Regions from separate parts of the Streptomyces decoyicus genome, predicted to be linked through region 1. Evidence: riboswitches for the same ligand, from Rfam matches in the RefSeq annotation. Region 1 holds a riboswitch; each other region holds the start of a gene.
The links. A riboswitch is a leader RNA that binds a small molecule or an ion and turns the genes downstream of it on or off. The one in region 1 is predicted to bind cobalamin.
Positions count from the first base shown of each region.

Region 2: another riboswitch for cobalamin. It lies ahead of metE (5-methyltetrahydropteroyltriglutamate--homocysteine S-methyltransferase); the one in region 1 lies ahead of K7C20_RS08800 (cobalamin biosynthesis protein).
Region 3: another riboswitch for cobalamin. It lies ahead of nicT (Nickel transporter NicT); the one in region 1 lies ahead of K7C20_RS08800 (cobalamin biosynthesis protein).

Region 1 covers NZ_CP082301.1:1,995,683-2,000,360, reverse strand. Annotated here, with positions in the region: gene K7C20_RS08810 (putative cobaltochelatase) at 1-779, opposite strand, end outside; gene K7C20_RS08805 (cobyric acid synthase) at 850-2,469, opposite strand; gene K7C20_RS08800 (cobalamin biosynthesis protein) at 2,480-3,547, opposite strand; cobalamin riboswitch at 3,677-3,828, opposite strand; gene K7C20_RS08795 (hypothetical protein) at 4,033-4,476, shown strand; gene K7C20_RS08790 (caspase family protein) at 4,482-4,678, shown strand, end outside.
Region 2 covers NZ_CP082301.1:6,634,608-6,639,285, forward strand. Annotated here, with positions in the region: gene metE (5-methyltetrahydropteroyltriglutamate--homocysteine S-methyltransferase) at 1-1,562, opposite strand, end outside; cobalamin riboswitch at 1,732-1,919, opposite strand; gene K7C20_RS29030 (aldo/keto reductase) at 2,083-3,141, shown strand; gene K7C20_RS29035 (hypothetical protein) at 3,323-3,772, shown strand; gene K7C20_RS29040 (L,D-transpeptidase family protein) at 3,788-4,678, opposite strand, start outside.
Region 3 covers NZ_CP082301.1:2,587,912-2,592,589, reverse strand. Annotated here, with positions in the region: gene K7C20_RS11355 (enoyl-CoA hydratase/isomerase family protein) at 1-266, shown strand, start outside; gene K7C20_RS11350 (DoxX family protein) at 470-1,021, shown strand; gene K7C20_RS11345 (VOC family protein) at 1,175-1,675, shown strand; gene nicT (Nickel transporter NicT) at 1,759-2,937, opposite strand; cobalamin riboswitch at 2,936-3,185, opposite strand; gene K7C20_RS11335 (alpha/beta fold hydrolase) at 3,261-4,109, opposite strand; gene K7C20_RS11330 (MarR family winged helix-turn-helix transcriptional regulator) at 4,106-4,678, opposite strand, start outside.

The DNA.
Region 1 (4,678 bases):
AGCGTCACGCCCGGCAGCAACTCCCGTGCCGCGGCGATGCGGTGGCGCAGCTCGTCCTCCTCGGCCGCCCAGCGTGCCGCGAAGCCCGCCGGATCGGCGTCGTACGCCAGCCGGCGCCGGACCACCGACACCCGCTGGTCGGGCTCGCGCGAGGCGGAGACCTCGACGGTGAGCCCGAACCGGTCCAGCAACTGCGGCCGCAGCTCGCCCTCTTCGGGGTTCATGGTGCCGACGAGCAGGAACCGGGCCGCATGCCGTACGGACACGCCCTCGCGCTCCACATACGAGGCGCCCATGGCGGCCGCGTCCAGCAGCAGGTCCACCAGGTGGTCGTGGAGGAGGTTGACCTCGTCGACGTACAGGATGCCGCGGTGCGCATCCGCCAGCAGGCCCGGCTCGAAGGCCTTCACGCCCTCCGACAGCGCCCGCTCGATGTCCAGCGCACCGACCAGCCGGTCCTCGGAGGCGCCGACGGGCAGTTCGACCATCCGCGTCGGGCGGTCCTCGACGGCACCCGTCTCGTGCGGCCCGTCGGGGCAGCCGGGGTCGGGCGCGTCGGGGGCACAGGCGAAGCGGCAGCCGCCGACCACGTCCACATGGGGCATCAGTGCCGACAGTGCCCGCACGGCGGTGCTCTTGGCGGTGCCCTTCTCCCCGCGGACCAGCACACCGCCCACCGCGGGGCTGACCGCGTTCAGCAGCAGCGCCAGCCGCAGATCGTCCATCCCGACCACCGCGGTGAAGGGGTACTGCGGGGTGGTGTTGTGAGCGGTTGTCATGCGGTGTCGTCCTCCAGGTCGTCGGCCGGCTGCTCTGCTGCGTCTGTCGCGGTCCTCCAGTGCGTACCCGTCATGGCGCTCCCGGAGGCACGAACGGCAGCCCCTCCGGCACCCCCTCCTCGATCAGCCGGAGCAGCGCGGCGGTGTCCGCGTGCTCCTCGATCAGATCGCCCAGCCGGTCCAGCTGCTCCTCGCGCAGGGTGGCGAAGCTGGTGTCGGGGGCGGGGACGAACGCCCGGCCCGCGTCCGCCGCGACCCGCCGCAGGAAGGCCCGCCGGAAGCCGTCGCTCTCCAGCGAGCCGTGCCAGTGCGTGCCCCATACGGAGCCGGCCCGGCAGCCGTCCAAGAACTCCTCGTCCCCGCCGGTCACTTCGGCGACCCCGTGGTGGATCTCGTAACCCGCCACCGGCTCGCCCAGCGCCTCGCCGACCGGCCGCGCCAGGGTCTTCTCCGCCGCGAACCGCACCCGTACGGGCAGCAGTCCCAGCCCGTCGACCGTGCCCGCCTTCGACTCGATGTCGTCCTCGATGCGCTCGCCCAGCATCTGGTACCCGCCGCAGATGCCCAGCACCGGGCGGCCCTCGGCGGCCCGCCGGGCGACCGCGTCCGCCAGCCCGCGCTCGCGCAGCCACTCCAGCGCCCGGACCGTGCCCCGGGTCCCCGGCAGCACCACCAGGTCCGCGTCGGCCAGCTCCTCGGCCCGGTCCACGAACCGCACCACCACGCCCGGTTCCGCGGCCAGCGCGTCCACGTCCGTGAAGTTCGACATCAGCGGTACGGCGGCGACCGCCACCCGGAGCACCTGGGCGCCGTGCGGCGGCGCCACCACGCTCTCGCGCACCGCGCCGCGCAGCGACACCCTCCCCCAAGCTCTCGACTTCGTTCGAGCAGGGGGGACCCCCATCCCGTCCTCCTCGTCGATGCCGAGGCCGTGGGAGAAGGGCAGCACCCCCAGCGTCTGCCGTCCGGTGAGGCCGCGCAGCATCGCAAGCCCCGGCTCCAGCAGCGTCACATCGCCCCGGAACTTGTTGACCAGATACCCGGCGACCAGCGCCTGGTCCTCCTTGGACAGCAGCGCGGTGGTGCCGAAGAAGGAGGCGAACACCCCGCCACGGTCGATGTCGCCGACCACCATCACCGGAATACGGGCGGCCCGTGCCAGGCCCATGTTCACGATGTCGGTACGCCGCAGATTGATCTCGGCGGGGCTGCCGGCGCCCTCGCAGATCACCGCGTCGTACGTCCGCCGCAGCTCCTGGAGGCAGTCGGTGACCGTGCCGAGCAACTCCTCCCGGCGCCCGGCATACAGCGTCTTCCCGGAGGACGGCCCCCCGGCGTCCCCGAAGTACCCCCGCGCGCTGAGCTCCCCCACCGGCTTCCCCAGCAGCACCACCTGGCTGCTGCGGTCGCTGCCGGGCTTGAGCAGCACGGGATTCATCAGCGCGGTCGGCTCCACCCGCGCCGCGGCGGCCTGCATCGCCTGGGCCCGTCCGATCTCCGCGCCCTCGCGCGTGACGAACGAGTTCAGCGACATGTTCTGCGCCTTGAACGGCGCCACCCGGACGCCCTGCCGGGCCAGCCAGCGGCAGATGCCCGCCGTCACCACGCTCTTGCCGGCGTCGGACGTCGTACCGGCCACCAACAGGCCACCGCCGACGGCCCCTCCGGATGCCTTGAACCGCCCGTTCACCGGGTCCTCCTCATGCGCCGGGACCCCGGCTGTCGTGAACCGTACGCGCGACCGCCCGCGCGGCCTTGCGCGTCACTGCACCTGCGGACGGGCGGCCGGTACGCAGCGGGGCCCGCCGCGCGGCGCCGAACGCCAGCCGCGCGGCCACCGTCGTCACCAACGCCAGCGCGCTCACCCGGCGCGAGAGCCGCACCGCCCGTTCGATGTCGGCCACCGCGACCGGCGGCGCCCCCTCGTTGAGCACCGGACGGTGCTCCACCCGCCCGCCGTACGCCAGCGTGCCGCCCAGCCGTACGCCCAGCGCGCCCGCGAACGACGCCTCCACCGGGCCCGCGTTGGGGCTCGGGTGCGCGCCGCCGTCCGCCCGCCAGGCCCGCAGCGCACCGCGCCGGTCGGGGCCCGCGAGCACGGTCAGTGCGGCGGTCAGCCGGGAGCCGGGCCAGCCGGCGAGATCGTCGAGCCGGGCCGAGGCCCAGCCGAAGCGGAGGTGGCGCGGCGACCTGTGCCCCACCATCGCATCCAGGGTGTTCACCGCCCGGAACGCCACCAGGCCGGGCACCCCGCCCAGTGCGCCCCAGACGAGGGCGCCCACCACCGCGTCGGAGGTGTTCTCGGCGACCGACTCCACCACCGCGCGGGCCATCTGCGGCCCGTCCAGCGCCTGCGGATCGCGCCCGCACAGATGCGGCAGCCGCTCCCGCGCCACGTCCAGATCACCCGCCGTCAGCGCACCGCCGACGGCCCGCGCCTCCCGGCCGAGCGAGGTGCCGCCCAGCACGGCCCAGACCGTCGCCGCGGTCAGTGCGACCCGGGCGCCGTTGCGGAGGGGGGACGGGGAAACGGCAGCGCCCTTCACGGCGCGCTGAAGCAGCGCGGCACCGGCGGCGGCACCGCCCGCACACACCACGGCATGCGCCGTCCCGTATCCGCGGTGATCGCGCCACAGCCGGCGCTCGACGGCGCCCGCGGCCCGGCCGAAGGCGGCCACCGGGTGGCCGCGCCGAGGGTCCGCCGCGATCAGGTCGGCGAGGAAGCCGAGGGCCGCGCCGCACGCATATCCCGCGTGTTCGCCGCGCATCGGATCAGACCGCCGTCAGGCCTCGAAGGGGCCCTGCGGCAGCGGGCAGTGGCGATCTGGAAGGGCGGCCGGGCATGGCGGTATGTCCTCACTCAGGGTCCGCGCCCTGGCTCGACGTGACGGCGACAAGAGTCTCCTGGCTCCCCGGATCGGCGAGTCCTCCGGCCTTCCAGTCCCTGTGTACGTCATCGGACGTACACGAGGCGGACCGTGACCTTCGTCGGAGGAACGCTCCCCGGTGACAGTGGCGGGACCGCGCCGGATTCTCACCGGACTTCCTCATCTGTCGCCGAATGGCTCCGGCAGTCCACCACGCCCCGCGAATGCCCGTCAACTCACCCTTGACCTGCGACGCCGCCCTGTGGCACGGGCTGTGGTGCACGCCACAGCGTGGCAGTCGCGTCACAGACGGTTGCCCCCGCCCCTGATCTCACGTCACTATCTGGTGCACGGCGGCGAAGGGGCCGCCGGAAGGGGGCCGGGGGATGCCGCAGAGCGCTGACCGTCATGAGATCCGCATCAGGATCACGGGCACGAACAATCCTGACCAGGACATCGAGGACCTCAAGGCGTGGCTGGAGCGCGAGCCGTGGCTGGACCGGCGCCGGCACGACTGGCGGCTGCGGCCGCGGCCGCAGGACGAGAGCGACGACGGCCCCGGTGACATGGCCGTCGGCGTCGACGACCTGATCCTGGTCATCGTCGGCGCCGTCGCCGCCGAGATGACCAAAAGTCTCACCATCGCCCTCCAGGAGTGGCTGCGACGGCGCCGGGAGGAACGCGACACCGGCGAGCGGCCCGCCGTCGCGGTCGGGAGCGGCGACGGGGACCTGCGCGCGCTCGGCGACGCGGGTCCGGGCGCCGTGGCCCCCGAACACCCCGATCCCGGCAGCCCGGCAGACGGGAGCGGCCGCACCGCCGGGGACTGAGCCGGATGTCCGAATACGACGCACGGGGCAAGGTCAACCGGGCGCTGCTGATCTGTGTCGACGACTACCGCACGCTGCGCCCGCTCCCCGCGGTGAAGGACAACGCCCGGGAACTGGAGCGGGCCCTGCTCGCCCCCGGCACCGACCTGTTCACCAAGGGCGAGGTCGTCACCTGCCGGCCCCAGGAGCCCTGGGAGGTGGA
Region 2 (4,678 bases), 4.6 Mb from region 1:
TGCCGGGTGGCGAGGTAGCCGGTCAGCTGCTCGGCGAAGTACTGCACCATGTCGTTGCGCTCGGGCTCGCCGTGCACCAGCACATCGATACCGGCGTTCTCCTGGAAGGCCAGCACCTCGCGGATCTCGGCCGAGATGCGCTCCTCGTACCCCGCGGTGTCGATCCGCCCGGCCCGCAGGTCGGCGCGGGCGGTGCGCAGTTCGGCGGTCTGCGGGAACGAGCCGATGGTGGTGGTCGGCAGCAGTGGCAGCCCGAGGTGCGCGCGCTGGGCGGCGGCCCGCTCGGCGTACGGCTGCGAACGGCGGCCGTCGGCGTCGGTGACGGCCGCGGCACGGGCGCGCACCACCGGGTCATGGGTGAGCGCCGAACCCGCCCGGGAGGACAAGTCCGCGCGGTTGGCGGCGAGTTCGGCCGCGATGGAGCCGGTGCCCTGGGTCAGACCGCGTGCCAGCGTCACGACCTCCGTGGTCTTCTGCCGGGCGAAGGCCAGCCAGCGGGCGATCTGCGGGTCGATGTCCCGCTCGGCGGCGGCGTCCAGCGGGACGTGCAGCAGCGAGCACGAGGACGAGACGTCGACCCGGTCGGCCAGGCCGAGGAGCGTCCCCAGTGTGGCCAGCGACTTCTCGAAGTCGTTGATCCACACATTGCGGCCGTTGACGACACCGGCCACCAGCCGCTTGCCGGGCAGCCCGCCGACCGCCGCCAGATCACCGAGGTTGCCTGCCGCGGCACCGGTGAAGTCCAGCGCCAGTCCGTCGACGGGCGCCTTGGCCAGCACGGGCAGCGCCTCGCCCAGCCGGTCGAAGTACGAGGCGACCAGCAGCCGCGGGCGGTCGCCGAGCGTGCCGAGATCGCGGTAGGCGCGGGCCGCGGCGTTCAGCACGGCGGGGGAGCGGTCCTGCACCAGCGCCGGTTCGTCCAGCTGCGCCCAGTCGGCGCCGGCCGCCCGCAGCTCGGCGAGCACCTCGGCGTAGACGGGCAGCAGCCGGTCGAGCAGCGTCAGCGGGTCGAAACCGGCCGCGACACCGGGCGCGGGCTTGGCCAGCAGAAGATAGGTCACCGGCCCGACGAGGACCGGGCGTGCGGTGAGGCCGAGACCGAGTGCTTCCGTCAGCTCGGCGACCTGCTTGGTGGAGTCCGCGGCGAAGACCGTGTCGGGACCCAACTCCGGCACCAGGTAGTGGTAGTTGGTGTCGAACCACTTGGTCATCTCCAGCGGCGCCACGTCCTGGGTGCCGCGGGCCATCGCGAAGTAGCCGTCCAGGGGGTCGGCGGCCACCGCGGCGCGGTGCCGGGCCGGGATCGCGCCGACCATCACGCTGGTGTCCAGGAGGTGGTCGTAGTACGAGAAGTCGCCGGTCGGCACCTCGTGGACACCGGTCTCGGCGAGCTGTTGCCAATTGCCGCGGCGCAGCTCGGCGGCGGTGCTGCGGAGGGCGTCGGCGCCGACGCGGCCCTTCCAGTAGCCCTCGATGGCCTTCTTCAGTTCACGGTGCTGCCCCTGACGGGGATAGCCGTGCACGGTGGCGCGTGCTGCCGCGGCTGCGGACGTGCTGGTCACGGAACTCTCCTTCGCGAGTATGTCTCCATGGACCGCGGGAGGGTCGAGGACGCGAAGGGACGGCAAACCGGACGGGCCCCGGCGCATTGCCGCCGTCATGCCCGTCTGATGTCCGCCGACCCGCCCTCGAGGTCACCGAGATCTCCCCGCGCACCGGTCGCGCGGGGGCACTGGCAGGTCTTCGGACTCGCGGGCACGTCCGCCGAAGGCGGACATCTACTGGCCGTCGCTTCCCAGACCCGGCCGGGCCCAGTGCGTATGACGGCGGTCGTTCCCACTCACCGCTGCGGGGCAGTCCCGGATTTCCACCGGGTTCCCTCTTGCGACGCGCCTGCCTGGCGGGCAGGGCGAACCAGTTGCTCCGGCCACCCTAGGGCATGCCGTCGACGTCCCGCCCGGACCGTGCCCCGGCCTCGGCCGGAACCGGACGCCGCCGCCGGGCCGCGTCTTGCGCTGGAGCGCGCTCCAGCTCCTAGCGTGAGCGCACCACCGGAGAGCTGCGCCGATCGAAGGGAACCACGTGCGCTACACACTGTTCGGCAGGACCGGTCTGCGGGTCAGCGAGCTGAGCCTGGGCACCATGACCATCGGCGAGGACTGGGGCTGGGGCGCGGACAAGGACACCAGCGGCCGGATCCTGGACGCGTATGCGGACGCGGGCGGCAACTTCATCGACACCGCCAACAACTACACGGACGGGGCCTCGGAACGGATCCTGGGGGAGCTGCTCGAAGGCCGCCGGGACAGCTTCGTCCTGGCGACCAAGTACACCTGCGCGACCCGCAAGGGCGATGTGAACGCGGCGGGCAGCCACCGCAAGAACCTCGTCCGTTCGGTGGAGGCGAGCCTGGACCGGCTGCGCACCGACCACCTCGATGTGCTGTGGGTGCACGCCCGGGACAACTTCACGCCCGTGGAGGAGGTGATGCGGGCGCTCGACGACGTGGTCCGGTCGGGGAAGGTGCTCTACGTCGGCGTCTCGGACTGGCCGGCCTGGGAGATCGCGCAGGCGAACACCCTGGCCGAGCTGCGCGGCTGGACCGCGTTCGCGGGCTCGCAGCTGCGCTACAACCTGCTGGAGCGGACCCCGGAGCGCGAACTGCTGCCCCAGGCCCGCGCCTTCGACCTGGCCGTGCTGGCCTGGGCGCCGCTCGCGGCCGGCCGGCTCACCGGCAAGTACCGCCGCGGTGAGACGGGCCGGCTGGATGTCGTCGGCGAGGACGACCGGCGCGACCACCACGCCGAGGAGACCGTCACCGCGGTGCTGGAGATCGCCGAGCAGGGCGGCTGGAGCCCGGCGCAGGTGGCGCTGGCGTGGCTGCGCAGCCGGCCCGGCAACATCATCCCGATCATCGCCGCCACCAAGGAGAGCCAGCTCCTCGACAACCTGGCCGCCGTCGATGTCGCGCTGGACGCCGACGCGCTGGCGCGGCTCGACCGGTGCAGCGCGGTGCCGCTGGGCTTCCCGCACGACTTCCTGCGGGAGCCGGGCATCACCGAGAACGTCTACGGCGACCGCTGGTCCGAGATCGAGGACCGGCGCTCCACGTACCGCCGTACGACGAGCGAGATCCGCTGACCCGCACGGCCCCCACCGCGTACGGTGCGGCGTCGCCGCCCAGGCGGCCTGCTGCCCGATACGCCGAACGCCGCCGCCCGGATGGCCGGGCGGCGGCGCCTGCGGTCTATTGAGGTGCGTGTGGCCCGCTCACCGTCCGCCGACCCGGCTACCGCCGCTCACCGTGAGGCTTGGAGAAGCCGTGGCACCAGACAACTCCGTACCGGAGCACGGGCGGCCCGACCGGGTCGCCCGCGGTATCGCGCGACTGCTGGCGGCGGCCGGGCTGGCCGTGGACGCCTACCTCCACGCCCGGCTCGCCGGCCGGTACGACGAGGTCACGGCGACCCTCGGCCAGGGCCTGCTGTTCCGCGTCGACGCCGCCCTGGCCGCGCTCGCCGCCCTGCTCGTGCTGACCTGGCGCCGCCCGGCGGCCGACACCTTCGCCTGGCTCGTCGCGACGGGCGGACTCGCGCTGCTGCTCCTCTACACCTATGTGGACCTCGGCGCGCCGGGGCCGTTGCCGGACATGTACGAACCGGGCTGGAGCGGCGCCAAGAAGCTCGCCGCCCTGGCCCAGGCCGTCGCCGTCCTGGCCACCGTCTTCCTGCTGCTCACCCGCCCCCGCGTCCTCGGGAGGCACCGCAGATGAGCCTGCGCCGCAGGGTCAGTGCGTCAGCGCGCTGCGCTGCTGCCACTGCTCCCAGCTCTCCTGCCAGACCTCCAGGCCGTTGCCGACGTCGGTCTTGTTGGTGTTGGCGGTGCCCTTCACCTCGACCGTGGAGCCGATCGGCAGGAAGTCGTAGATCTTCTTGGCGTCCGAGGTCGTCATGCCGAAGCAGCCGTGGCTGTTGTTCTCCACACCGATCGACTTGTTCCACGGGGCGGAGTGCAGAAAGGTCCCCGACGCGGTGAGGTGGGTGACCCACTTGGAGGGCAGGCTCCACTCGTCGCCGTGGCCGATGGTGGCGGAGTCCATCGTCTCGGCCGCGTTCTTGCTGCGTACGGTGTGCACCCCGCCGCGGGTCGGGTCCTGCGGGGAGCCCGCGGAGCCGCGGATGGTGCCGACGCTCTTGCCGTTCTCGTACATCGTCAGGGTGTGCGAGGGCACATCGATGACGGCCTTGTGGTCGGCGCCGATGCCGAAGCCGAAGTTGTAGTCGCGGGCGAACCAGCCGCCGTCGTCACCGGAGTTGATCCCGGACAGTGCGCCCTTGACGGAGACCTTGGTGCCGGCCGGCCAGTAGTCCTTGGGACGCCAGTCGATCCGGTCCTTGCCGGAGTAGTCCTTGACCCAGCCCCAGGCGCCCTGCACCTTCGGCTGGGTGGTGACCTTCAGCGCCTTCTCGATGTCGGCGCGCCGGTCCTTCGCCACCGGGTGGTCGAAGAGGATCGACACCGGCATTCCGGTGCCCACGGTCTGCCCGCCGCCGGGGGTGTTGGTGAGCTTGTTGACCTTGTCGGCCCGCTCCGTGGTGAACTTCGACGTGGCGGAGGATTCCTTGCCCTGCGTCGACTTGGTCCTGGTCCGCACCGTGTAGGTGGTCTGCGGCTTGAC
Region 3 (4,678 bases), 590 kb from region 1:
CGGTGGGCCTCGGGCTCGCGGACGACAGCGTGCCCGAGGAGCACCTCGCCGCCCGCACCTCCGGACTCGCCGCCTCCATCGCCGAGCAGCCACCCGCGGCGATCCGGGCCGCCAAGCTGGCGGTGGCCGCGGCGCTGGCGCCGCAGCGGGAGGCGGCCGCCGCCAATCCGCGGCCGGCGGTGGCACGGTCCGACTTCGACCGGGCGATCGCCGCGTTCCTCGGGCCGCGGTCGGCAGCCGCAGCGGTCCCGCCCGCCGCACCCTGACCGGTGCCGGGCCGGGCGGGCGGGGAGCACGGCGGGGAGCACGGCGGGGCGGGGCGGACGGGGCGATGTGCTCCCGGGACCGGTATTACGCGCTGTTGTTCGTCGTGGGGTCGCTGTGTAGGGTCGGGACGTGACTTGAAGTTTCAAGTAATTATCCGCGGCGCCTCGCGGACCCGTCCCCGACATGCGAAAGAGCGCTCCCCATGACATCCCCCCTCGGCACTCTCCAGTCCGCCCGCCTCGGCACCCCTGCGCGCCACGCCCCCTCGCCGCACGGCTACGACACCGGGCTGTTCCTGCTGCGGATCGCGCTCGGCCTGACCATGGCGGTCCACGGTGCCCAGAAGCTGTTCGGCTGGTTCGGAGGTCCGGGTCTGGACGGGACCGCGCAGTTCTTCACGATGAGCGGCTATCCGTCGGGCAGGACGATGGCCGTCGTCGCCGGGCTGAGCGAGACGCTCGGCGGGCTCGGGCTGGTGGCCGGGCTGCTCACGCCGCTCGCCGCGGCAGCGGTCGTCGGCACGATGATCAATGCTCTCGCCGTGAAGTGGGGCGGGGGCTTCTTCGCGCCCAAGGGCGTGGAGTACGAGCTGCTGCTGACCGCCGGTGCGGCGGCACTGGCGCTGACCGGGCCCGGCCGCTACGCCATCGACCGCGTCCTGCCGGGCCTGCGCGCCCATCGGGCGCGCTACGGCGTGGCCGCGCTGGTGCTGGGCGTGGTGCTGGCAGGCGTGGTGCTGCTGGTCCGGAAGTGAACCATCCCCCGGACCTCGGTCCTCGGGCCGGAAACCCTCCGGGAACCGGCCCGGGGATTCCGGGCAGGGACGGGGCGGGCGGGGTAGAGCAGAGTGGGGAGGGCGCAGCGGCCCCTGGCCGTACCGCTGCGGCAGAAACGGAGAGCAGGCTCCATGTCCGTACGACGTCTCAACCACGCGGTGCTCTACGTCCGCGATGTGGCGCGGTCGGTCGCCTTCTACACCGACGCCCTCGGGCTCACGGTGGGGATCGAGGTTCCGGGACGGGCCGCGTTCCTCCGCGCTCCCGGCTCGCTCAACGATCATGACCTGGCGCTGTTCGCAGTGGGTCCGGACGCACCGGGGCCCGAGGCCGGGCGGGTCGGGCTCTACCACCTGGCCTGGGAGATCGGCACGCTCGGCGAACTCGTCGCGGCACATGCGCGGCTCGTCGAGCGGGGCGCACTGGTGGGGTCGAGTGATCACCTCGTCGCCAAGTCGCTGTACGCCAAGGACCCGGACGGCAACGAGTTCGAGGTGATGTGGCGGGTCCCGCGGGAGGACTGGCCGGGCCCGGACCAGCCGGACCGGCTGCTGCCCCTCGACCTGGCGGCTGCGCTGGAGCGCTGGGGGCCGGATCTGATGACGGGGGCGGCGGCCGGTTCGGCCACGTGAGCGGACAGCCGCGCCCCGGCGGCGGTACGGGCGGCGGCTGCGTACGGGGCTGCCGGGGCTAGGGGGCGTCTCCCCCTAGCGCCTCAGGAGCCCGGTGCGGCCTGTTCCGCCGGCTCCGCCTGTGTCGTCGGCTCCGTTCGCTCCGCCCAGCGCTTCTCGACGCCGGCCAGTCGCCAGTACGCCAGCGCCGCGGCCCACACCACCACGAACAGGCCGACGATGAGGAAGCCGACATTGTCGAGGTCGAGGCCGGAAATCCAGCCGGTGAGCGGGTCGTTGAGGGCGAGCTTGTCGTGCAGCACGGTCACCAGCTCGATCGTGCCGATGAAGAAGGCGACGGCGATCGACAGTCCGGTGATGGTGAGGTTGTAGTAGACCTTGCGCACCGGGTTGGAGAACGCCCACTGGTAGGCGAAGTTCATGAAGGTGCCGTCGAGGGTGTCGAACAGGCTCATCCCGGCGGCGAAGAGCAGCGGCAGACACAGCACGGCGTACCAGGGCAGGCCGGCCGCGGCGCCGCTGCCCGCCATCACCATCAGGGTCACCTCGGTCGCGGTGTCGAAGCCGAGCCCGAAGAGGAAACCGAGCGGGAACATCTGGCCCGGACGGGAGATCGAGCGGGTGAAGCGCCCCAGGAAGCGGTTCATGAAGCCGCGTGCGTCGAGGCGCTGTTCCAGCTCGGCCTCGTCGTAGTGGCCGTTGCGCATACCGCGGAAGACCCGCCAGACCCCGGCCAGCGCGATGAGGTTCAGGGCGGCGATGAGGTAGAGGAACGTCCCCGAGATCGTGGTGCCGATGGTGCCCAGGATCTGGTGCGTACGGGATTCGTCGTTGAGCAGAGTGCCCGCGAGCTGGGCGCCGCCCGCCACCAGGGCCGCCATCGCGACGACGACACTGGAGTGGCCGAGGGCGAACCAGAAGCCGACCGACACCGGCCGCTTTCCGTCGGCCATCAGCTTGCGGGTGGTGTTGTCGATCGCGGCGATGTGGTCGGCATCGAAGGCGTGCCGCATGCCGAGGGTGTAGGCGGTGATGCCGAGTCCCACACCGAAGACCTGGCTGCCCACGGCGTAGTGATGGGGGACCACGAGCAGGAAGAGCACGCCGAAGGCGACGACGTGCAGACCGGCTATGACGGCCATCAGGCCCGCGGTGCGGACGGTGTCCTGCCGGCGCCAGCGGAAAGCGGCGGAGGCAGGGGTGTTGCGGGTATCGGTGGACAGGGCCATCCGGCGGTCACGCTCCAGCACCTCGTGGATCAGTTCGTGAGATGCCGTGGCCGGTCTCCTGGCTTGCGGGTACCACCCTGCTCCTTGAGAGCTTGGGGGAGGGTGTATGCGTCCGCCCCCCCGCCTTCCCGGCCGCGGGCTGCGGTCAGTGGCGCCACAGGCGCGCCGTGCGCCGGTGGAAGGGGTGAAGACTCCCCGATCACAGTGGCGAGGGCCGCTCCGGACTGGGACCACAAGGTCCGTCACCGGTCTTCCCGAACACCACGGCCCGGTCACTCTAACTGCCGCCCGGGAGGTGCGAGGTTCGCGGGGCCGGGCCGGGCCGTGGGCGGAAGGGGAGTGGTGGTCGCGGGGCGTCAGTACTCCAGGGCCGAGAGGAAGGCATGGAGTTCGTGGTCGAAGAGCGCGGTGTTCTCCAGATTGACCATGTGGGCCGCGCCCGGTATCCGGACTCTTCGGGCGCCGGGGACGGTCAGCGCTATCGCATGGGCGTTGGCGGAGATGTCGCTGCTGTCGAGGTCACCGTCGAACACGACCGTCGGCACCCGGATCTCGCCGAGGCGGTCGGCGGCGCCGACCTCGAGGGGCATACCGGCGCCCACTCCATCGGCATGCACCTCCACATTGGCCTCGGCGGAGGCACGCATCCGCTCACGGAATCCCGGGTGCACCGCGGACGGTTCGCGATGCGGTCCGTCCACCCACATCCGCAGGAAGTGCTCGACATAGCGTTCCGCACCGTCGGGGGCGCCGATCGCCGCCACCTGCGCCTTGATGTGCTCCAGGATGAAGGGGTCGGAGAAGGCGCGGCCGCTGATCCCGGGGGAGGCGAGCGCGAGGGCCGTCACCCGGTCCGGGTGGGCTATGGCGGTGTCGAGCGCGACCCGCGCACCGTGGGAGAGGCCGACGAGGACGGCGCCGGGGACATCGAGCGCGTCGAGCAGGGCGCACAGGTCGTCGTGGTTGGCGTAGTCCCCGGTCACGGTGGAGGAGAGGCCGTGGCCGCGGAAGTCGTAACGGATCGCGCGCAGGCCGGAGTTCACCAGCCAGGCGAACTGCTCGTCCCACATGTGCTGGTCGAGCATGCCGCCGTGGAGCAGCACCACCGCGGGGCCCGAGCCGGCCGTCTCATAGAACAGCTCGCCGTCGTCGATCGGCACGATGCCGTTGTCGATCTCGGACCAGGCGGTGATTCCTCGGGTCATCTTGCGGGCCGTCCTTTGTGTGCCTGATGCGGTGAAGCGGGCGTGATGCCATTGTCGTCGCTATTGCCGCGACTGCCGTGACTGTCGCTTTCCTCCGGCGCCTTGCGTGGGCCGTTCGCCAGGTGCCGGAATTCCTCGCCGAGCCGGTCCAGTACATGGAGTGCGGTACGAACGTCCCCGGCGGGCAGATCGGCCAGTCGCTGCCGCAGCTCCGACGCCTCGAACGCCTGGATGCCGCCTATCGCCGCCGTGCCTTCGGTGGTGAGCCGGATCAGGGAGGAGCGGCGGTGTGCGGGGTTCGGGGCCGTCACGACCAGGCCCAGTTCAGCGGCGTGATTCACCCAGCGCTGCACCGGCTGCCGGTCGAGCCCCATGGCGCGCGCCAACTGCGGGACGGTCTGCGGGCCTTCGCTGCGCAGCACGTCCAGCAGGGCGTGTTCGCCGGCCGTCATGCCCGTGCCCGCCAGCTCGTGTTCCACCGCGCGGACGACCGTGCGGTGCAGTGGCCACAGGCGTCGGATGACGCCGTACAGCAGGTCTTCGGCGGGCGTCGGATCCCCGCCGCCGGC